Regions from separate parts of the Streptomyces sp. NPDC002994 genome, predicted to be linked through region 2. Evidence: riboswitches for the same ligand, from Rfam matches in the RefSeq annotation. Region 2 holds a riboswitch; the other holds the start of a gene.
The links. Region 2 has a riboswitch for S-adenosylmethionine ahead of thrC (threonine synthase). Riboswitches for the same ligand answer to the same signal wherever they lie in the genome.
Positions count from the first base shown of each region.

Region 1 (11,008 bases), on a different contig from region 2:
ACGTGGCGGACGAGGCCGGCGATGTCGGCTTCTTCTCGCCGCACAGCTGGCAGCCGCTCTCGCTGGCCATCGGTGGCGCGTTCGCCTTCCTGGGCGTCGCCCTCGGCTGGTGGCTGCTGTTCTTCTCGCTGCCGCTGATCCTCATCGGCCTCTTCGGCTGGGTCTTCGAGTACTACCGCGGTGAGAACCAGAACCAGTAGAACCAGCACAAGCAGTCGCAACACGCCCGAGGGACCCGCCCACCTGTACGTCAGGTGGGCGGGTCCCTCGTTTGGCTACTCCCGGCGCGCCGTACGCGTGAAATCTTCCTAATGTGTGATCATGACCCACGCACTTCGCCCCCGGACGGTTCTGAGCTGCTCCTTGCTGGTCGCGTCCCTCGCGGCGGCCGGGACGGCGTGCAGCGGAGCCGGCGGGGGACACCCGCTCTCCGCGGCACCGTACGACGCCGCGGACCAGGTCTCCTTCAATACGGACACCGGAACGTCCAAGGTGGATCCCGAGAAGCCCCTGGAGATCACCGCCAGGAACAGCGACAACCGGATCACGGATGTGACGGCCTCCGACGCCGCAGGACGCTATCTGGCGGGCGAGCTCTCCGCCGACGGCTCCCGCTGGCACAGCACCGCCCCACTGGCGGCAGGAGCGCGCTACACGGTCAAGGTCGCCACCGAGGACGAGGACGGCGAGCCCGGTGCGCGCACCCTCGCCTTCGAGACGTCCGTCCCCCCGCAGAAGCGCCTGCAGGTCACCTTCGGCCCCAAGGCCGGCAAGTACGGCGTCGGCCAGCCCGTCACCGCCGAACTCAGCGCGCCCGTAAAGGGCGAGGCGGCCAGAGCGGTCGTCGAGCGGGCCCTGAAGGTGCGCTCCCAGCCCGCCGTGCAGGGTTCCTGGCACTGGGTGGACGACAAGAAACTGCACTTCCGTCCGAAGGAGTACTGGCCCGCCAACGCCACCATCACGGTGCGCAGCACCCTCGAAGGCATCAAGGTGGCCGACAGGCTCTACGGAGGCCCCGCGAAGCCGTTGCGGCTCACCACCGGGGACCGGCTGGAGGCCATCACGGACGCCGGCTCGCACCAGATGACGGTGAAGCGCAACGGCAAGGTGATCAACACCATTCCGGTGACCACGGGCAAGCCCGGCTTCTCCACCCGCAACGGCGTCAAGGTCGTACTGGGCAAGGAGTACTTCGTACGGATGCGCGGTACGACCGTCGGCATCGCGGAGGGCTCAGCGGACTCGTACGACCTGCCCGTCTACTACGCGACGCGGGTCACCTGGAGCGGCGAGTACGTCCATGCCGCGCCCTGGTCGGTCGGCTCGCAGGGGTCCGCCAACGTCAGCCACGGCTGCACCGGCATGAGCACGAGCAACGCCGAGTGGTTCTTCAAAACCGTCCGCGAGGGCGACATCGTGCAAGTGGTCAACAGCTCGGGCGACATGATGGACCCGTTCGGCAACGGCTTCGGCGACTGGAACGTGCCCTGGGACAAGTGGCGCAAGGGCAGCGCCGTGCTGGCCGGCATCGGGGAAGGCGCGAGCCCCGTCGACGCGGCCAGGCTGCGGCCGGAGGTGTGACGGGGCCTCGCGCGGGTGTCCGCCCGGGTGTCACGCCTCGACGGTGAGCCTGCCACGCAACAGGGCGGCCAGTGCGTCCGCGAACTCCACGGGGTCGACCGGAAGGGTCACAGCCCTCTCGGCGCGGCTCCAGGTGGCCAGCCAGGAGTCCTGCGGGCGCCCGATCAGCAGCAGTACGGGCGGGCAGTTGAAGACCTCGTCCTTGATCTGCCGGCATACGCCCATACCGCCCGCCGGCACCGCCTCGCCGTCGAGCACACAGACGTCGATACCGCCCTTGTCCAGCGCCTTGAGAACGGCCGGCAGCGTGGCGCACTCGAGGAACTCGACCGGCGGCACGTCCGCGGCGGGCCTGCGACCCGCCGCCAGCCGCACCTGTTCGCGGGTGTTCGCGTTGTCGCTGTAGACCAGGACCGTGGCGGTCATTGTTCCTCCATGCATCGAGGAGCCCTCGAAGGCTCGGTGTTGGATCAGGAACCGATGCGCGGATGCTACTCCGTCCGACAGCCGGTCAGCAGGGGTTCGTATCTGCCTTCGACGGTACTCCCGATGGGCCGTTCGGCTCAGGTCACAGGGCCTTCTCAGAGCATGGACACACCGAATGGCACCCCCGGGAGTGAGGGCGGGATAAGCGACCGACATAATGTCGGTCGTGGCGACAGCAACGACAGTAGACAAAGGGCTCGCGCACCCGTCGGTCAATCGACCGAACCTCACCAGCGTCGGAACCATCATCTGGTTGAGTTCCGAGCTGATGTTCTTCGCGGCCCTCTTCGCGATGTACTTCACCCTGCGATCGGTGACGGGTCCCGACTTCTGGAAGACACAGGCAGCACACCTGAACTTCCCGTTCTCGGCGACGAACACCACCATCCTGGTGCTCTCCTCCCTCACCTGCCAGCTCGGCGTCTTCGCCGCCGAGCGCGGGGACGTGAAGAAGCTCCGGGCGTGGTTCATCATCACGTTCGTGATGGGTGCGATCTTCATCGGAGGCCAGGTCCTCGAGTACACCGAGCTGGTGAAGGACGCGGGCCTCTCGCTCTCGTCCGACCCGTACGGCTCGGTGTTCTACCTGACGACCGGCTTCCACGGACTGCATGTGACGGGCGGACTCATCGCCTTCCTGCTGGTCCTCGGCCGTACCTACGCGGCCAAGAGATTCACCCACGAGCAGGCAACCGCCGCCATCGTCGTGTCCTACTACTGGCACTTCGTCGATGTCGTCTGGATCGGCCTCTTCGCCACGATCTACATGATCAAGTAGGTCGGGTCCGAAACCCGGCCCACATCCAGCACCCATCGACGCAGAAGATCCTGACACCGGGGTAATCCGTGAAAAAGCTCTCCGCACGACGACGCCATCCGCTGGCGGCGGTCGTCGTACTACTCCTCGCGCTGGCGGCCACCGGGGGGCTGTACGCCGCGTTCGCGCCCGCGGGCAAGGCCCAGGCCGATGAAACCGCCCAGTCCCTCGCCATCGAGGAGGGCAAGAAGCTCTACGCCGTCGGCTGCTCCAGCTGCCACGGCACCGGCGGTCAGGGCAGCTCCGACGGCCCGTCCCTGGTGGGCGTCGGCTCTGCCGCAGTGGACTTCCAGGTCGGCACCGGACGTATGCCGGCGCAGCAGCCCGGCGCCCAGGTGCCGGAGAAGCCGAAGGTCTACTCGCAGGCCGAGATCGACCAGCTCGCCGCGTACGTCGCTTCTCTCGGCGCCGGCCCGATCACGCCGACCGAGAAGCAGTACAGCCCCGAGGGTGCGGACATCGCCAAGGGTGGCGACCTGTTCCGTACCAACTGCGCCCAGTGCCACAACTTCACGGGCGAGGGCGGTGCCCTGACGAACGGCAAGTACGCCCCGAGTCTTGAAGACGTGAGCCCGAAGCACCTCTACGAGGCCATGCAGACCGGCCCGCAGAACATGCCGTCCTTCCCCGACACGACGCTGCCGGAGCAGCAGAAGAAGGACATCATCGCGTACGTCAAGACCGTGAACGGCGAGGAGACGGAGACGCCCGGCGGCTTCGCGCTGGGTGGCCTCGGCCCCGTCAGCGAGGGCCTCTTCGGCTGGATCTTCGGTCTCGGTTCGCTGATCGCTATCGCCGTCTGGGTCGCGGCCCACACCGCTAAGGCCAAGAAGTCATGAGTAGCCAAGAGATTCCAGAGAAGAACCTGCCCAGTGAGCAGGACACCGCGCACGGCGCGGTAGCCGTGGCGGAAGACCCGTTCGCGGACCCGGGGCTGCCGCCCCACAAGCCGCGTATCCAGGACATCGACGAGCGGGCCGCCAAGCGCTCCGAGCGCACAGTCGCCCTGCTGTTCACGCTTTCGATGCTGTCCACGATCGGCTTCATCGCCTCGTTCGTGGCGTTCCCGGTCGACAAGATCGTGTACGTCTGGCCGCTCGGGCACGTGAGCGCGCTGAACCTGTCGCTGGGTCTGACCCTCGGCCTCGCGCTCTTCTGCATCGGCGCGGGCGCGGTCCACTGGGCCCGCACCCTGATGTCCGACCACGAGGTCGCCGACGAGCGTCACCCCATCTCGGCCGAGCCCGAGGTCAAGGCCAAGGTCATGGCCGACTTCAAGGCAGGCGCCGAGGAGTCCGTGATCGGCCGCCGCAAGCTGATCCGCACCACGATGTTCGGCGCGCTGGCCATGGTGCCGCTCTCCGGTGTGGTGCTGCTGCGCGACCTGGGTCCGCTGCCCGAGGAGAAGCTGCGCCACACCCTGTGGGGCGCGGGCAAGCAGCTCATCAACATGAACACGAACGAGCCGCTGCGTCCCGAGGACGTCGCGGTCGGTTCGCTGACCTTCGCCAAGCCGGAAGGCCTGGAGGAGGACGACCACGAGTTCAACAACGAGATCGCCAAGGCGGCCCTGATGATCGTCCGGCTCCAGCCGGCGGACATCAAGGACAAGCGCGAACTCGACTGGTCCCACCAGGGCATCGTGGCGTTCTCGAAGATCTGCACCCACGTCGGCTGCCCGATCAGCCTGTACGAGCAGCAGACGCATCACGTGCTCTGCCCGTGCCACCAGTCCACTTTCGACCTCTCCGACGGTGCCCGCGTCATCTTCGGCCCGGCCGGTCACGCCCTCCCGCAGCTGCGGATCGGTGTGAATGACGAAGGTTTCCTCGAAGCGCTCAGCGACTTCGAAGAGCCCGTCGGTCCTAGTTTCTGGGAGCGCGGATGAGCACCGTGAGCGACGACGACAAGCGCAAGGACGCGCCCGCGGGTGAGCGGGTCGCCGACTGGGCGGACGGCCGGCTGGGCATCTACAGCCTCGCCAAGGCCAACATGCGCAAGATCTTCCCGGACCACTGGTCCTTCATGCTGGGTGAGATCTGCCTCTACAGCTTCATCATCATCATCCTCACGGGTGTGTATCTGACGCTGTTCTTCCACCCGAGCATGAACGAGGTCGTGTACCACGGCTCGTACGTGCCGATGCAGGGCATCCGGATGACGGAGGCCTACGCGTCGACCCTGGAGATCAGCTTCGACGTCCGTGGCGGTCTGCTCATCCGGCAGATCCACCACTGGGCCGCGCTGATCTTCCTCGCGGGCATGTTCGTGCACATGATGCGCGTGTTCTTCACGGGCGCGTTCCGCAAGCCGCGTGAGATCAACTGGCTGTTCGGCTTCCTGCTGTTCGTCCTGGGCATGTTCACCGGTTTCACCGGCTACTCGCTCCCGGACGACCTGCTCTCCGGCACCGGTGTCCGCTTCACGCAGGGCGCGATCCTGGCGACGCCCGTCGTCGGCACGTACATCTCGTTCTTCCTGTTCGGCGGGGAGTTCCCCGGCCACGACATGGTGGCCAGGTTCTACTCCATCCACATCCTGCTGCTGCCGGGCATCATGCTCGGCCTCGTGGTGGCGCACCTGATCCTGGTCTTCTACCACAAGCACACGCAGTTCGCGGGCCCCGGCCGTACGAACAAGAACGTCGTCGGCATGCCGCTGCTGCCGGTCTACATGGCCAAGGCCGGAGGTTTCTTCTTCCTGGTCTTCGGTGTCATCGCGGCCATCTCGGCGCTGTTCACGATCAACCCGGTCTGGGCGCTCGGCCCGTACCGTCCGGACCAGGTGTCGACCGGCGCCCAGCCCGACTGGTACATGGGCTTCGCCGAAGGCCTGATCCGTGTCATGCCCGGCTGGGAGATCAACTTCTGGGGCCACACGCTCGCCCTGGGCGTGTTCATCCCGCTGACCGTCTTCGGTCTGGTCCTCGTCGCGATCGCGGTCTACCCGTTCATCGAGTCGTGGATCACCGGCGACAAGCGCGAGCACCACATCCTGGACCGGCCGCGCAACGCGCCGACCAGGACCGGTCTGGGCGTCGCCTGGATCACCGGGTACATGATCATGCTGCTCGGTGGTGGCAACGACATCTTCGCCACCCACTTCCACATGTCGCTCAACGCGATCACCTGGTTCGTGCGGATCTCCTACTTCGTGGGACCGGTCCTCGCGTTCATCATCACCAGGCGGATCTGCCTCGGCCTTCAGCGGCGCGACAAGGACAAGGTGCTGCACGGACGCGAGTCCGGCATCATCAAGCGTCTGCCGCACGGTGAGTTCGTGGAGATCCACGAGCCGATCAGCCAGGCGCAGCTGCACGGCCTCACGGCGCACGAGCAGTACGCGCCGGTCGAGATCGGCCCGGAGGTCGACGAGAACGGTGTCAAGCGCAAGGTGACGCGTGGCCAGAAGCTGCGGGCCAAGCTCAGCAAGGGCTACTTCGGCGAGGGGAACCAGATCCCCAAGCCGACCGCCGACGAGTACCAGGAGATCACCAGCGGCCACGGCCACCACTGATCTCTGACCTGACACACAGGTCGCCACAGCAGGAGCCCCGTCCAATCGTCGGACGGGGCTCTTCGCTGTCCGCCCGGCTGGATAGGGTAGGAGGCATCCTTACTGGCTGTGGACCCTGGAGCGGACCATGAACGTTGTGACCCCGGTTGGCGGCGACAGCGTGGCGGCCGGCTCCTGGCCGGGTGTGCTGAACGCCCTGCTGCGCGGCGAGAATCTCTCCGCGGACGACACCGCCTGGGCCATGGACCGCATCATGAGCGGCGAGGCGACGGACGCCCAGATCGCGGGTTTCGCGGTCGCGCTGCGCGCCAAGGGTGAGACGGTCGACGAGGTCACCGGTCTCGTACGGGCGATGTACGCGCACGCCAACACCATCGAGGTGCCGGGCCGTACGGTCGACATCGTGGGTACGGGCGGCGACCTCGCCAAGACGGTCAACATCTCCACGATGTCCGCGATCGTCGTGGCCGGCACCGGCGCCAAGGTCGTCAAGCACGGCAACCGGGCCGCCTCGTCCGCGAGCGGGGCCTCGGACGTCCTGGAGAAGCTCGGCGTCAATCTGGAGCTGACGCCGCAGCGCGTCGCCCAGGTCGCGGAGGAAGCGGGCATCACCTTCTGCTTCGCGGTGAAGTTCCACCCCGCCCTGCGGTACGCCGCGAAGGCGCGCAAGGAGCTGGGCGCGCAGACGACGTTCAACATCCTCGGCCCGCTGACCAACCCGGCGCGGGTGAAGGCGCAGGCGGTCGGTGTCGCGGATGCCCGGATGGCCCCCATCGTGGCGGGTGTGCTCGCCGAACGGGGGAATTCCGCGCTCGTCTTCCGGGGCGACGACGGTCTCGACGAGCTGACCACGACCGCGACTTCGCGGGTGTGGATCGTACGGAACGGGGCGGTCACGGAGCAGGCCTTCGACCCGCGCGACGTGGGCCTGGAGATCGTGCCCGTCGAGGCGCTGCGCGGCGCGGACGCGTCGTACAACGCGGATGTCGCGAGGCGGCTGCTGGGCGGCGAGACCGGTCCGGTGCGCGATGCGGTGCTGCTGAACACGGCGGCGGCGCTGGTCGCGCTGGACCCGACGGACGCGTCCCTGAACGACCAGCTCGCCGCGGGGATCGCCAAGGCCGCCGAGGCGATCGACTCGGGGGCGGCGCGGGCGGCGCTGGAGCGCTGGGTGGCTGCCAGCAACAGCTGAGCGCGAATGGTGTGTGACGCAAGGCGTAGTCCAGCCCCTTTGGTCTCAAACAGTGGACTACGCCTTGCGTCTTCTTGATCGTGTGGCAAGATGCTTGGCAGGTCATGAGTGACAGCGTTTTGGCCCCGGCTTGCTGTCCGGCAACCCTCCGTCCGTGGCGGGGTGCCCCGGGTGAAGACCAGGTCGTAGACAGAAAGGTCTACGGCAAGCGCGGACCCCTCGAAGACTTGGGGTCCTGGTTCTCAGGGAGCCTCTTGTGAGCAAGCGAATGCGATAGGGCCTTTCGCCCCTTCTTCGCACACCCCTTTTTCTTTTCTCCTCCAGCGCTGCCGCGTATCCGCCGGCGCGGGGAATTCGCCTGCCTTTTTCGGGAGTTCGCCATGTCTGTCTCCACCGTTGCCGCCGACCAGACGCTTTGTGCGCCGTTGCCCGTTCTCGGGCGAGATGTCCTCGTGCCGCTCGTGACGGGTGGGGAGGTCACGTACGCCGCTCTCGACTACGCGGCCAGCGCCCCGGCCCTCCAGCGCGTGTGGGACGACGTCGCGGCGTACGCCCCGTACTACGGCAGCGTGCACCGCGGCGCCGGGTACCTCTCGCAGCTGTCGACGGACCTCTTCGAGAACAGCCGCGCCACCGTCGCCGAGTTCCTCGGCTGCCGCGAGAGCGACCAGGTCGTCTTCACCCGATCCACCACCGACTCGCTCAACCTGCTGGCCGCGGCCCTGCCCGCCGACTGCCAGGTGTTCGTCTTCGAGACCGAGCACCACGCCTCGCTGCTGCCCTGGCGGGGCGCCGAGGTCAACTTCCTGAACGCGCCCCGCACTCCGGCCCAGGCCGTCGAGACCCTGGAGCGCGCCCTGGCCGACCGTGACCCGTACGGTCCTGCTCTTGTCTGCGTCACGGGCGCTTCGAACGTCACCGGTGAGCTGTGGCCGGTGAAGGAGCTCGCCGCCGCCGCCCACGCCCACGGCGCGCGGATCGTGCTCGACGCCGCGCAGCTCGCGCCCCACCACCCCCTGGACATCGCGGAGTTGGACGTCGACTGGGTCGCCTTCTCCGGGCACAAGCTGTACGCGCCGTTCGGCTCCGGCGTACTCGCGGGCCGCGCCGACTGGCTGCAGAGCGCCGAGCCGTACCTCGCGGGCGGCGGCGCCTCGCGCAAGGTCGCCCGCCGCGCCGACGGCGGCGTGGACGTCGAGTGGCACACCACGGCCGCCCGCCACGAGGCCGGTTCACCCAACGTCATCGGCGTGTACTCGATCGCCTCCGCCTGCAAGGCCCTGACGGAGGCGGGCTTCGACTCGCTGGTCGAGCGCGAGCAGCAGCTGGTGACGAAGGTGCTGGACGGCCTGGCCGAGGTTGACGCGGTGAGGGTGCTGTCCCTCTTCGGGGACGACGCCCCGCGCGTCGGCGTCATCTCCTTCGTCGTCGAGGGCTGGAACAGCTCGCACTTCGCCGCCGCGCTCTCCGCCGAGTACGGAATCGGCGTACGGGACGGCCTCTTCTGCGCTCACCCGCTGGTCCGCACCCTGCTCGGCAGCGACCCGCAGGACCCGGGCGAGTGCGGTGCGCCGGAGGCCGAGCCGGGCGAGCGTTCGCTGAACGCGATCCGCGTGAGCTTCGGCGCCGGTACGCCCGACGAGCACGTCGAGCGGTTCGTGGGCGCGGTGAAGGAGCTCGTGAAGGACGGTGCGAAGTGGAATTACCGTACCGAGGAAGGTCGTTGCGTCCCGGCGGTCTGAGTCGTCCTCGCTCCGAGGAGGATCATCCGCAGGGCCCGCTCGGTCGCGTCGGTAAGGAACTCAGCCCCACGGCCGAGCGCTTCGGTCAGTGACATCGGCGCGGGCAGGATCGAGCTGTACGCGTCCACGCCCGCCGCCCGTACTTCGTGCGCGCCCTCTCCGATCGTGCCCGCCAGCGCGAGCACGGGGCGGCCGGACAGCTTGGCGCGGCGGGCCACTTCGGCCGGGATCTTGCCGCGCGAGCTCTGGTGGTCCAGGGCGCCCTCGGCCGTGACGACCAGGTCGGCCCGGGCCAGGCGGGCGTCCAGGCCGACGTGGTCCAGGAGCACGTCGAAGCGCGGGAGCAGCCGGGCACCCAACGCGGCGAGCCCGGCGCCGAGGCCGCCGGAAGCGCCGGTGCCGGCGCCGAAGCGCAGGTCGGTGGAGGCGGGGCCGAGGGCGCGTTCCAGGACGTACGCCCACTGGTCGAGGGCGGCGGCGAGCTCCTCCACCTGAGCGGGGGTCGCGCCTTTCTGGGGGCCGAAGACGCGGGCTACACCGCGGGGGCCGCAGAGGATGTTGTACGGGTTGCAGGCGACCAGGATGTCGACGTCCTTGAGGCGCGGGTCGAGGCGGGTCGCGTCGATGCCGTGGAGTCGCGTCAATGCCCTTCCACCCGGCGGGAGTTCATGTCCGTCCGCGTCCAGCAGGCGGGCGCCGAGGGCCTGGAGGGCGCCGGCGCCCCCGTCCACGTACCGGAGTGCGAGTCCGGCGCCGAGAGCGATGTAGGTGTCGTCCACGGGGGTGGCGATCCAGGCGCGGGCCCAGCTTCTTGCGCAGTGCGCGGACGTACACGTCCACGATGTTCGAGCCGGGGTCGAAGTCGTACCGTTCCTTATCAGTGAGCATGAGCGAGTCCGTGGTCACTGCGCGCGTCCCGAACGGTGCTGGACGCGCTGGGTCTCCGCTTTCGCGTCCCGCTCGGCGACGGCCCTCCAGGGGGCCGGTCCGTGGCGGGTGGGCGGTTTCCCTCACGCCCAGGGGCGTCCGCTGCGGCCTGGGCGGTCCGATGCCCGCTGCGATCACTCTGGTCACAGCGGGGCGGTGCCGTCCGTCGCCGGATCGGGTATCCCTGGGCACGTCGCCCGATCGCGATGCCTGCGGCATCGTGCCGGGACGTTTCACGGCGGGGTGTCGTCAGCGGTTTTTGCCAGTGCTGGGCACCCCACCTGCTGGTGTAGGCCGGGTCGACCGCGACGATTGCCACATTCTGCTCGGCGGCCATGGAGACGAGCCGGGCGCGGAGTTTCGCGGTCGGGAAGCGGGAGATCAGGCGGCGGAAGCGTTTGCTCCGGCCGTGCTTCTCCCGTGTCTTGTCCTGGCTGAAGTCGAGGTTCTCGACGGCGATCGCTACCGCGCCGCAGCGCCGGGTGAAGTGCAGCAGCCGGCTCAGCGCGTGGCGGATCTGGGCGTCCCGGTGGGCGGCGTTGCCCGACAGGTCGTAGAAGAACCGCTGCGGTTCGCCGGTCGGGTTGCCGTGCGGGTCGAGGTGCCATGCGGCGAGGTGGTCGTCGTTCACGTCCACACCCACCAACCCCCGCACCAGGGTTGCGTCCAGCGGGAGGGTGGGGGCGCAGGTGCGCTGCCAGGACGCGGTCACGTACCACCGTCCCCGCTCCACGTCGTGGTGGATGC
Region 1 covers NZ_JBEXNQ010000034.1:4,655-15,662, forward strand. The annotation lists gene ABZX79_RS32705 (cytochrome c oxidase subunit 4) at 1-200, shown strand, start outside; gene ABZX79_RS32710 (Ig-like domain-containing protein) at 322-1,581, shown strand; gene ABZX79_RS32715 (hypothetical protein) at 1,612-2,007, opposite strand; gene ABZX79_RS32720 (heme-copper oxidase subunit III) at 2,225-2,845, shown strand; gene ABZX79_RS32725 (c-type cytochrome) at 2,914-3,723, shown strand; gene ABZX79_RS32730 (Rieske 2Fe-2S domain-containing protein) at 3,720-4,772, shown strand; gene ABZX79_RS32735 (cytochrome bc complex cytochrome b subunit) at 4,769-6,400, shown strand; gene trpD (anthranilate phosphoribosyltransferase) at 6,528-7,592, shown strand; SAM riboswitch class IV at 7,693-7,809, shown strand; gene ABZX79_RS32745 (aminotransferase class V-fold PLP-dependent enzyme) at 7,973-9,334, shown strand; partial or broken gene ABZX79_RS32750 (glycerate kinase) at 9,295-10,062, opposite strand; partial or broken gene ABZX79_RS32755 (hypothetical protein) at 10,001-10,201, opposite strand; gene ABZX79_RS32760 (IS200/IS605 family accessory protein TnpB-related protein) at 10,212-11,008, opposite strand, start outside.
Region 1: linked by a shared signal. The riboswitch ahead of ABZX79_RS32745 (aminotransferase class V-fold PLP-dependent enzyme) and the one ahead of thrC (threonine synthase) in region 2 are both predicted to bind S-adenosylmethionine.

Region 2 (11,008 bases):
ACGGGGGCCCACGGAGTGTGTGTGAAGTGGCCGATCCGCAGGTCCGGGCGCAGCTCGCGCAGCATGCCCGGCACCAGGCACAGGTGGTAGTCCTGCACCAGCACAGCCGCACCGGGCGCCGCCTCGGCCGCGAGCGCGTCGGCGAAGGCGCGGTTGTACGTCTCGTACGCCCCCCACTGGCGCCGGAACTCGGCGTCGAAAGCGGGCTCCAGCGGCGTCTGGTACAGCATGTGGTGCACGAACCACAGCACGGAGTTCGCGATGCCGTTGTACGCGTCCGCGTGCACACCGGCGTCGATGTCGAGCATCCGTACGCCCGCCGTGCTCGTCCCGCGCCGTACCGCCTCCCGGTCGCCGTCCCCCAGCGCCGAGCACACCCACAGGGAATCGGCGTCCCGGCCGATCGCCGACAGGCCCGAGACCAGACCGCCGCCGCCGCGCTTGGCGGCGAGCGAGCCGTCCTCACGGAGGGTGTACGAAACCGGGCCGCGGTTGGAAGCGACAAGAACCTGTGCAGCGTGCTCGGAGACCATGTGCCGAAACCTAGCCCGTCCTGGAAGCCCTCAAACGTGCGTACGGCTCAACTCCGGGTTAAGCCGCCCGCCGCGCCGCGTACTCGTCGATCTCGCGCATCGGCGGCCGCTCCTCCGTGTCGACCGTATGCGTGCGCGGGACGAACCCGGATCCGTCCTCCGACCGCTCGAACTGCGTCAGCACCGGCCGTACCAGCGGGCCGCGCGAAAGCCGCAGGTGAGCGGTCCGGTAGATGCTCGCGGCCATCCGGCCGAGCGCCTGCCCGTCCTGGTGGCGGTGTCTGCGTACGCCGACATCGACCTGGGCCAGCGCGTCGAGGCCCACCGTGTGGAGCGAGTCGACGAGCAGGCCCAGTTCCACTCCGTAACCGACGGGGAAGGGCAGCTGTTCGAGCAGCGAGCGGCGTACGGCGTACTCACCGCCCAGCGGCTGGACGAAGCCGGCCAGCTGCGGCCAGTGCAGATTGAGCAGCGGGCGCGCCACCAGCTCGGTGACCCGGCCGCCCTGACCTAGGGTCTTGCCGGAGGCGAGCAAGTCGGATTCAGTGCCGGAGGCGAGCAAGCCGGACTCAGTGCCGAGGGGGCGGTCGTACATCGCCTTCACGAAGTGCACGTCGGGCTCGGTCAGCAGCGGTCCGACGATGCCCGAGACGAACGAGGCAGAGAACTCCTTCAGGTCCGCGTCTATGAAGCACACGATGTCGCCACTCGTCACCAAGAGTGACCGCCACAGCACCTCCCCCTTGCCTGGGACGGCCGGTATCCGGGGCAGTATCGCGTCGCGGTGGACGACCCGCGCCCCAGCCGCCGTCGCCACCTGGGCGGTGCGGTCCTTCGAGCCGGAGTCGATGACGACCAGCTCGTCGACGAGGGGCACGGCTCCCATCAGCTCGCGGCGTATCGCCGCGACGATGTCGCCGACCGTCTCCTCCTCGTCGAGGGCGGGCAGCACGACGCTTACGGTGAGGGCGCGCCCGGCCTTGGCCGCGATCAGCCGGTCCAGCGGCCGGTCGGCCGCGGACCAGGACCGCCGGTCCAGCCAGCGCTCCACCTCTTCCAGCACGTGCCTCTCCCTCGTCAGGTGAGCCGTCGTCCGGCTCGTCGTTGATCCATCTCGCGTTGCGGACGACAGTCTCATCCGTCCGGGGGTTCGGTTACAGTCTTGAACAACGCGGAGGTCCCTCGCATCTCGGGGGTGCCGCGGAACAAACGCGCCGGGTCCAGACCCGGCGCCATAGCGCTCATCCAGAGGGACAGAGGGAACGGCCCGTTGAAGTCCCGGCAACCATTCCGCCGACCGCGAGGTAACGGTGGGGACGGTGCCAATTCCGTCTCACGGCGAAATGCGCCGTGGGGAAGATGAGGAGAAAGGGCCTCGCCACCATGGCTGTGCAGTCTGTTGAAGCTGATGCAAGCACCACGAATCTCCCCGTAGACCTGGGACCCGCCACCGCGCTTTCCTGCCGCGAGTGCGGAGAACGATTCGAACTCGGCCCGATCTTCGCCTGTTCTTCCTGTTTCGGTCCCCTTGAGGTCGCCTACGACCTCCCGCTCGGGGACGCCGAAGCGCTGCGCAAGGAGATCGAAGCCGGACCGGACAATATCTGGCGGTACGCGCCGCTGCTGCCCGTGCCCGCCGATGTGGCGTCCAAGCCGAGCCTGAACCCGGGCTTCACCAAGCTGGTCAAGGCCGACAACCTGGCCCGCGAGCTGGGTGTCACCGGCGGTCTGTACGTCAAGGACGACTCCGGCAACCCGACGCACTCCTTCAAGGACCGCGTCGTGGCCATCGCCGTCGAAGCGGCCCGCGCGTTCGGTTTCACCACGCTCTCCTGCTCCTCCACCGGCAACCTGGCCGGCGCGGTCGGCGCCGCCGCCGCGCGGGCCGGCTTCCGCTCCTGCGTGTTCATCCCGCACGACCTGGAGCAGGGCAAGGTCGTCATGGCTGCGGTGTACGGCGGCGAGCTCGTCGGCATCGAGGGCAACTACGACGACGTGAACCGCTTCTGCTCCGAGCTCATCGGCGACCCGCTGGGCGAGGGCTGGGGCTTCGTCAACGTCAACCTGCGCCCCTACTACGGCGAGGGGTCCAAGACCCTGGCGTACGAGATCTGCGAGCAGCTCGGCTGGGAGATCCCGGACCAGCTCGTCATCCCGATCGCCTCGGGCTCGCAGCTCACGAAGATCGACAAGGGGCTCAAGGAGCTCATCGCGCTCGGTCTGGTCGAGGACAAGCCGTACAAGATCTTCGGTGCTCAGGCCGAGGGCTGCTCGCCGGTGTCGACCGCCTTCAAGGCCGGGCACGACGTCGTACGGCCGCAGAAGCCGAACACGATCGCCAAGTCGCTCGCGATCGGCAACCCGGCCGACGGCCCGTACGTCCTGGACATCGCCCGCCGCACGGGCGGCGCGGTCGAGGACGTCAACGACGAGCAGGTGGTGGAATCCATCAAGCTGCTGGCCGAGACGGAGGGCATCTTCGCGGAGACCGCGGGCGGCGTGACCGTCGGCGTAACGAAGAAGCTCATCGAGGCCGGTCTCCTTGACCCGTCCCTGACGACCGTCGTGCTCAACACGGGCGACGGCCTGAAGACCCTTGAGGCGGTGGCCCCGACCACGGGTCAGTCCGCCGTCATCCGCCCCAACCTGGACTCTTTCCGAGAGGCTGGCCTCGCATGAGCGTCAAAGTCCGTATCCCGACCATTCTCCGTACGTACACGGACAGCAAGGCCGAGGTCCCGGCCGAGGGCGCGACCCTCGCCGAGGTCATCGCCGACCTGGAGAAGAACCACCCGGGCATCGCGGCCCGCGTCCTGGACGATCAGGGCAAGCTGCGCCGCTTCGTGAACGTGTACGTGAACGACAACGACGTGCGCTTCGAGGGCGGCCTGAAGACGGCCACTCCGGACGGCGCGGGTGTCTCCATCATTCCCGCCGTCGCCGGCGGCTGATCCCACTCGCTGTTACGCCGATTGCCCTCTCCGCCACAGAAGCGGAGGGGGCAATTCTGCATGGTTGAGCGCGGTACAGTTGGGGAAGCCCCCTCCGCTGCCTGTGCCGGGCGCATATGAGAATGCGTCCCCGCGCGACAAGAAGCAGCCAAAGTGTCGGACCCAATTGCCGCTTGTGCGTGCCTTGTCCGGCCCGACTTGCCCTGAAAGCCAGGGAATTCTTCGCATTCGCGTGTTCCGTCATGCCCAGATTTCTCGTCCGATTGACCTGTTGCAGAGGGCAGTTGGGCGGATACATTCAGCCGCGGTCGACGCGTTCCGGCGCACGCCCTCTCCTGTCGGAGGGCGGAGGAGTCTGACCCAGGACGCGCGAAGTGCGGTCCTGTGCAAGGGCCAGAAATAGGGGAGTTAAGCCATGGCTCAGGGCACCGTCAAGTGGTTCAACGCGGAGAAGGGGTACGGCTTCATCGCGGTCGACGGTGGTGCGGATGTTTTCGTCCACTACAGCGCGATCCAGATGGACGGGTACCGCACCCTTGAAGAAGGTCAGCGAGTCGAATTCGAGATCTCGCAGGGCCAGAAGGGTCCGCAGGCGGACATGGTCAAGCTCGCCGTCTGATCTCGGCGCGATCGGCCACCGACGCACTCACGCATGAAGGGCCTGTACCCCACACCGGGTACAGGCCCTTCATGCGTGTGCTGTTCCCCGGGGGACGCTTGCACTCGAAGGGGTCGAGTGCTAATCATTGGCGTTAGCACTCTCCCAGTGAGAGTGACAGAAGGACTGGGTCGGCGAGGCCCGCAGGCCGGGTGGGGCAAGGAACCACACGGCGTCGCAGGCCGTCCGTCGCGGGCGCCACACAGTCCTCCGCTATCCACCCCAGTCCGGGAGGACCACTTCACATGGCTAAGATCATCGCGTTCGACGAGGAGGCACGGCGCGGTCTCGAGCGCGGGATGAACCAGCTCGCCGACGCCGTCAAGGTCACCCTCGGCCCGAAGGGCCGTAACGTCGTCCTCGAGAAGAAGTGGGGCGCCCCCACGATCACCAACGATGGTGTTTCCATCGCCAAGGAGATCGAGCTCGAGGACCCGTACGAGAAGATCGGCGCCGAGCTGGTCAAGGAAGTCGCGAAGAAGACCGACGACGTAGCCGGTGACGGCACGACGACCGCGACTGTCCTCGCCCAGGCGCTGGTCCGCGAGGGCCTGCGCAACGTCGCCGCCGGCGCCAACCCGATGGCCCTCAAGCGTGGCATCGAGAAGGCCGTCGAGGCCGTCTCCGCCGCTCTGCTGGAGCAGGCCAAGGACGTGGAGACCAAGGAGCAGATCGCTTCTACGGCCTCCATCTCCGCCGCTGACACCCAGATCGGCGAGCTCATCGCCGAGGCGATGGACAAGGTCGGCAAGGAAGGCGTCATCACCGTCGAGGAGTCGCAGACCTTCGGGCTCGAGCTTGAGCTCACCGAGGGCATGCGCTTCGACAAGGGCTACATCTCGGCGTACTTCGCCACCGACATGGAGCGCATGGAGTCGTCGCTCGACGACCCGTACATCCTGATCGTCAACTCCAAGATCTCCAACGTGAAGGACCTCCTTCCGCTGCTGGAGAAGGTCATGCAGTCGGGCAAGCCGCTGCTGATCATCGCGGAGGACGTCGAGGGCGAGGCACTGTCCACGCTCGTCGTCAACAAGATCCGTGGCACCTTCAAGTCCGTCGCCGTCAAGGCTCCGGGCTTCGGTGACCGCCGCAAGGCCATGCTCGGCGACATCGCCATCCTCACCGGTGGCACCGTCATCTCCGAGGAGGTCGGCCTCAAGCTCGAGAACGCCGGTCTCGACCTGCTCGGCCGTGCGCGCAAGGTCGTCATCACCAAGGACGAGACCACGATCGTCGACGGCGCCGGTGAGAGCGACCAGGTTCAGGGTCGCGTCAACCAGATCCGTGCCGAGATCGAGAACTCCGACTCGGACTACGACCGCGAGAAGCTCCAGGAGCGCCTGGCGAAGCTCGCGGGCGGCGTGGCCGTCATCAAGGCCGGTGCCGCCACCGAGGTGGAGCTCAAGGAGCGCAAGCACCGCATCGAGGACGCCGTTCGCAACGCGAAGGCGGCCGTCGAAGAGGGCATCGTCGCCGGTGGTGGCGTGGCGCTGCTGCAGGCCACGGCCGTCTTCGAGAAGCTCGAGCTCTCGGGCGACGAGGCGACCGGCGCCAACGCCGTGCGTCTGGCGCTGGAGGCCCCGCTCAAGCAGATCGCCGTCAACGGTGGTCTCGAGGGTGGCGTCATCGTCGAGAAGGTGCGCAACCTGCCGATCGGTCACGGCCTGAACGCCGCGACCGGCGAGTACGTCGACATGATCGCCGAAGGCATCATCGACCCGGCGAAGGTCACGCGCTCTGCCCTGCAGAACGCCGCGTCCATCGCCGCGCTGTTCCTCACCACGGAGGCGGTCATCGCCGACAAGCCCGAGAAGGCCGGTGCCCCCGCGGGCGGCGGCATGCCGGGCGGTGACATGGACTTCTGATCCGCCCAGGATCAGTAGCTCCATAGCTCCATGCTCCATCGCTGACGCGACCGAGGGCGGCACTCCCTTTGCGGGGGTGCCGCCCTCGGGCGTTTTCAGTGGCGTTGACGTTGAACGTAGACACTACTTAGTGTGTTCAAACCACCGCACAGAGTGATTGTGGGGGACCGTTTCTGCATGGTGCCATCGTGACCATGCCAAACCCGATGAGGATCGCCCTCGCGGCTGCCGTCACGGCTGTCCTGGCGACCGTAGGCCCGTTGTCCGCCTCAGCTCATTCCGCCCCGGCGGAGGGTTCCGCTCTCGCTCCGCTCCGTCTCTCGGACCAGGCCGTTCCCGGCCAGTACCTGGTCTCCATGAAGCCCGCGTCGGACGCCGCCAAAGCCGCGCAGCAGGTCGGCGTCACCCCCCTGTTCAGCTTCGAGAAGGTGATGCACGGCTTCGCGGCCAAGCTCACCGACGCCCAACTCGCCGAGGTACGGGCCGACCCGGACGTGGAGGCCGTGGAGCAGGACGCCGAGGTCACCGCGTCCGGGCCCGCCGCGTCCTGGGGCCTGGACCGCATCGACCAGCCCTTCCTGCCGCTCGACGGCCAGTTCACCACCGACGCGACCGGCGCCGGAGGCAACGCGTACATCCTCGACACCGGCATCGACTACGACCACGACGAGTTCGAGGGGCGCGCCCGGTTCGGCTTCGACGCCTTCCCGCTGGAGGGGCGTTTCGGGAAGGACTGCCAGGGCCACGGCACGCACGTAGCGGGCACGGTCGGCGGGGCGACGTACGGCGTGGCACGCCAGGCCGACCTCATCAGCGTCCGGGTCCTCGACTGCGAGGGCAAGGGCAGCAACGCCACGATCATCGCCGGACTGGAATGGACGGCGACGTACGCCGCGCTGGACCCCGACCGGCCGGCCGTGCTCAACGGTTCGCTCGGTGGCGCGCGTTCCTACCTGGTGAACAAGGCCGCCACCGCCCTCTCGGACAGCGGCGTCCTGCCGGTCATCGCGGCCGGCAATGACGCGAAGGACGCCTGCGGCGTCTCCCCGGCGTCCGCGGAACGCGTGGTCACGGTCGCGGCGTCCGACGACTCCGACGCGCAGGCGTTCTTCTCCAACCACGGTCCCTGCGTGGAGCTGTACGCACCGGGCACCGCCATCATCTCGGCCAAGCTCGGTGGCGGAAGCGTCGCTCTGAACGGCACGTCGATGGCTTCCCCGCACGTCGCCGGGACCGCCTTGCTCTACAACACGACGAACCCGGCGGCTACGTCGTACGACATCGCGGAGTGGCTCGACACCAACTCCACCAAGGACGTCCTGACCGGCGTCACCCCCGGCACACCGAACAAGCTCCTGTTCACGAACGGCATCTGAGCCTCCCACGGCGGCGCTCTGCCCTCCACGCCCCCGGTTGGGGGAGCGGAGGGCAGGCGTCGTGTGTGTGGGGGAGAGAAGGGCCCCCAGCTGGAGAAGTACAGGTACTACTCTGAGGCGGCGGAGTGCCACGTTCCGCCCGCCCGAGCATGCCGGCGTCCCTGTCTACGGAAGCAGCGTGAACGGCAGCGACCGCTTGGGGCGCACGACGCTGAAGTGGCGAGGGGTACGCCGCATCAGTGCGACGCAGCGTGCGTGGTCCTTGTCCTCCGCATCCACAGCGGCGATAAGCGGACCGGTGTCCCAGACAATCACTCGGGCGAGCGCCCCATCTCGTCGCGCAGGATCTCACTCGACCTGGAAGCCAGATCCCCCTTGCCGCTCGACAAAGCGCCCACGAAGTCGGGCAGCGGCCATTCGTCTACGCCGTCTTCAGCCAGAGTGCTCTCCCGCACGATGGCGAGTATCGGTGCCACCTGGGCCTCAGGCAGTCGGTCGATGAGTTCATGCAGTTCGTCCCGCAAAGTGCTCATGCCTCCGAGCGTACGGAGAACCGGGCAGCTCGGCGATGGCGTCGGGCTGTCACTGGATGTAGTCCTTGAGCTTCTCGGTTTCGAGGGTGATGCCGACGGGGTCGGGGAGCGTGATGGCCGCTCCGTAGGGGTACGAGGGGTGCTGTGTGTACGCCCCGTCCTTCGGCTCGCTGAATACGGTCAGCGTGTTGTCGTCCCGGTCAATGAGGAGGTAGACGGGGATGCCCGCCTCCGCGTAGCCGGCTCGCTTTTCGACGCGGTCACGGAGTTGGGTGTCGGAATCGTGGGAGGTTACTTCCACAACCATGAGTACGCCGTCGGGGTCGGCCCACATGCCGTCCTGCCCTACGAAGTGCTCGATCGGAGCGAGGGCGCAGTCCGCGATAGCCCGGCCGGCGCGGTACGTCTCAACCTTCAGGTCCTGCTCCGGATAGAGGTCCAGTTCAGGGCGCTGCTGCATGCACTGCCTCAGCAACCACATGACGATGGCCCTATGGAGCTGGTCCGGCACTGGCTTGACCTTCAGCTTTCCCTTGATGAATTCGAGTTTCACGGCTTCGGGAGCATGGCGAGCGAGGTGCTCGAAGTCCTCGACGGACATCTGGGCATGCTCGGCAGTGCTGGGGGTCATGAGATCGCCTCCTCCCCTACATCGTGCCCCGCTTCTGGCGTGGGTGTGCTGAACAGTCATGCGCGGGTCCTTTCGGGGTGGCGTGTCGCAGCTGCCGCTCGGATCTTGGCCGCGTGGGCGCGGACATCGGCCTCGGGGAGGCCGTCGCGGGGCGGGAGGGGCGGTTCGTCGCGGCAGACCCGGCACAGGCCGCCGGCCAGCGCCTCGGGGCGAGCGGGCGCCCGGCATTCGGTGCACTCCAGGATGCGGAGGGTGGGGGCGGGGCCCGGGACGCCGCCCGGGTCGGGGTGCGGTGCGCGTGCGGGTGGGAGCTTTGCCAGCCGGGCTCGGGCGATGCCGACGGGACGGTGCACCTCGGCGGGCAGCCCGGAGGTCAGCGCCTGCCGCAGCTCGGCGTCGGTGGCGCCGCGACTCAGCCACTCGGTGGCGACGGATTCGAGGGTGACGCAGTCGTCCGCCGAGAGGGACATCTGCGGCTTGGTACGGCCGACGGAGGCGAGGATCTCGTACGCGCGGGAACGCTGCGGGGGCTGCGGTCGGCTGGGCCGCTGGGTGGGGGTGGCCTTGGTCTTGCTGCCGCCCTGGCCCTGGAAGGCTGCCCACCAGGCGTCGTCCCTGGCCGTACGGGAGAAGAACGTTCGGGTCACCCAGCGCTGGCTGCCGGTCGTCGTGTCGGTGACCGTCTCGCGGCCGAGGCGGAGGTGGCCGGCTTCCGAGAGGCGGCGGAGGGACGTGCGTACGGCGCACTGGCCGTAGTCCGGGAGGACCTTGGCGAGCATCTTCACGGAGATGTCCGAGCCGTCGGGCAGCCGGTCGATGTACGCGGCGATGGATGCCTCGCGCCGGGGAAGGTGGGCGAAATCGCTTTCCCGGCGGGGCAGTTGTTCGGGTGCGCTGCGCTTTCCGTAACCCGGATTGGCGAGGGGATGTGCGGGCGCGGAGGGGGCGGCATTAAGCTGGCTTGCAGCCAAGGGATCGCTCTATTCGATCTTGATGGTTAAGCCCTCGTCGGTGTTGTCCGCACCGGCGGGGGCTGTTCTGTTCGTTATTCGGGCACGCTAGACCGTCACGACGTACTGTGGCAAGCCGGTCACGGAAAGTCATTCGCCGTGATGTGGGCGGGAGTTGGACGGGTGGTTGGGTAGTTCTTACCCGCCCAATCCAATGAAAAGGGCTCGGACTCCGGGGCTTGAGCCCCGGGCCGAGTCAGGCGGCTGCGACCTGCCCGTTCTTCACCCCGGCGACGAACGCGGACCACGCCCCGGCCCGGAACACGAGCGTCGGGCCGAGCAGGTCTTTTGAGTCCCGGACGGGGACGATGCCGGGGTGGCCGTCGGCTACTTCGAGGCAGTTGCCGCCGTCGCCGCCGCTGTGCGTGGACTTGCGCCAGGTGGCTACCTCCAGGCAGTCGCCACCGCTGCCGCCGCTGTAGCTGGACTTGTGCCAAGTCGCCGTGGACAGGTCGTACTCAGGGCTGATCTCCATGCGCGTAATCCTCCGCCACTGAATCGATCAGGGCCAGGGATTCCTTCGGTGACAGTGCCATGGCCCTGACCAGATCGTAGGTCAGTTCGTGGCGGGCGACGGTGGCCGGATCGTCCTCCAACTTCCCTGCTTCCGGCCCCTGGAGATAGGCGAGCGGGGGAGCGTCCTCGAAGGTCATGAGCTTGAGGCCGCCCTCCAGCGCGGCGTGTGCACCCGCTTCGAACGGCAGCACCTGCACGATGGCTCTGTGGCGCCGCGCCATCACCGCCACGTGGCGCAGCGCCTCCGCCATCCCCGCATGCTCGCCGACCTTCCGGCGCAGTACCGCCTCGTCCAGAACCACCCACAACAGGGGCTTTGTTGGATCGTCGAGGAGGTGGGCGCGCTCAAGCCTCGCCGCCACCAGCCCGTCGATCACGTCCTCCGTCGCCGTCGGCTGGTACGCGCGGAAGATCGCTCTCGCGTACGGCTCCGTCTGCAACAGGCCCGGGATCAGCAGCGGCGCGTACTCCTTGATGGCCGTCGCGATCGCTTCCGCCTCGGCCGCCTCCGCGAAGTGGTCCGGATACTTCGACTTGGTGGACGCCTTGCAGTTGCGCTCGAAGAACCCGCCCGTCCCCAGGATTTCGTCTATCTTCACGGCGTACTCCGGCATCATCCGGCGCGTACCGGCTTCCAGTTGGCCGATGAACGAGCCGCTCACGTAGAGCGGCTCGCCCAACTCATCCTGGGTCAGGCCTTGCTTCTCGCGCGCGTGGCGCAGTTCCGCGCCGAGCAGGGCGCGGGGAGAGGAGGAGGGGTCTAGGTCCTTTGGTCCGGGCATGGCAACTCCCTGTTGGACATGTGGGGTTGTTGGGCGCCATCGCTGTTCAGGCTAGTGCCGATTCGGCCACGCTGTGTGAGGAAAGCGAACACTCAGTGTGCGGAGGTGCATGGTCATGGTGGTGCGATCGTCGGAGCGGCTGCGGGCTGC
Region 2 covers NZ_JBEXNQ010000006.1:138,946-149,953, forward strand. The annotation lists gene ABZX79_RS09710 (trehalose-6-phosphate synthase) at 1-533, opposite strand, end outside; gene ABZX79_RS09715 (glucosyl-3-phosphoglycerate synthase) at 592-1,596, opposite strand; SAM riboswitch class I at 1,772-1,899, shown strand; gene thrC (threonine synthase) at 1,893-3,212, shown strand; gene ABZX79_RS09725 (MoaD/ThiS family protein) at 3,209-3,484, shown strand; gene ABZX79_RS09730 (cold-shock protein) at 3,900-4,103, shown strand; gene groL (chaperonin GroEL) at 4,388-6,010, shown strand; gene ABZX79_RS09740 (S8 family peptidase) at 6,205-7,386, shown strand; gene ABZX79_RS09745 (hypothetical protein) at 7,698-7,919, opposite strand; gene ABZX79_RS09750 (Uma2 family endonuclease) at 7,969-8,550, opposite strand; gene ABZX79_RS09755 (hypothetical protein) at 8,607-9,521, opposite strand; gene ABZX79_RS09760 (DUF397 domain-containing protein) at 9,757-10,035, opposite strand; gene ABZX79_RS09765 (helix-turn-helix transcriptional regulator) at 10,019-10,858, opposite strand; gene ABZX79_RS09770 (hypothetical protein) at 10,974-11,008, shown strand, end outside.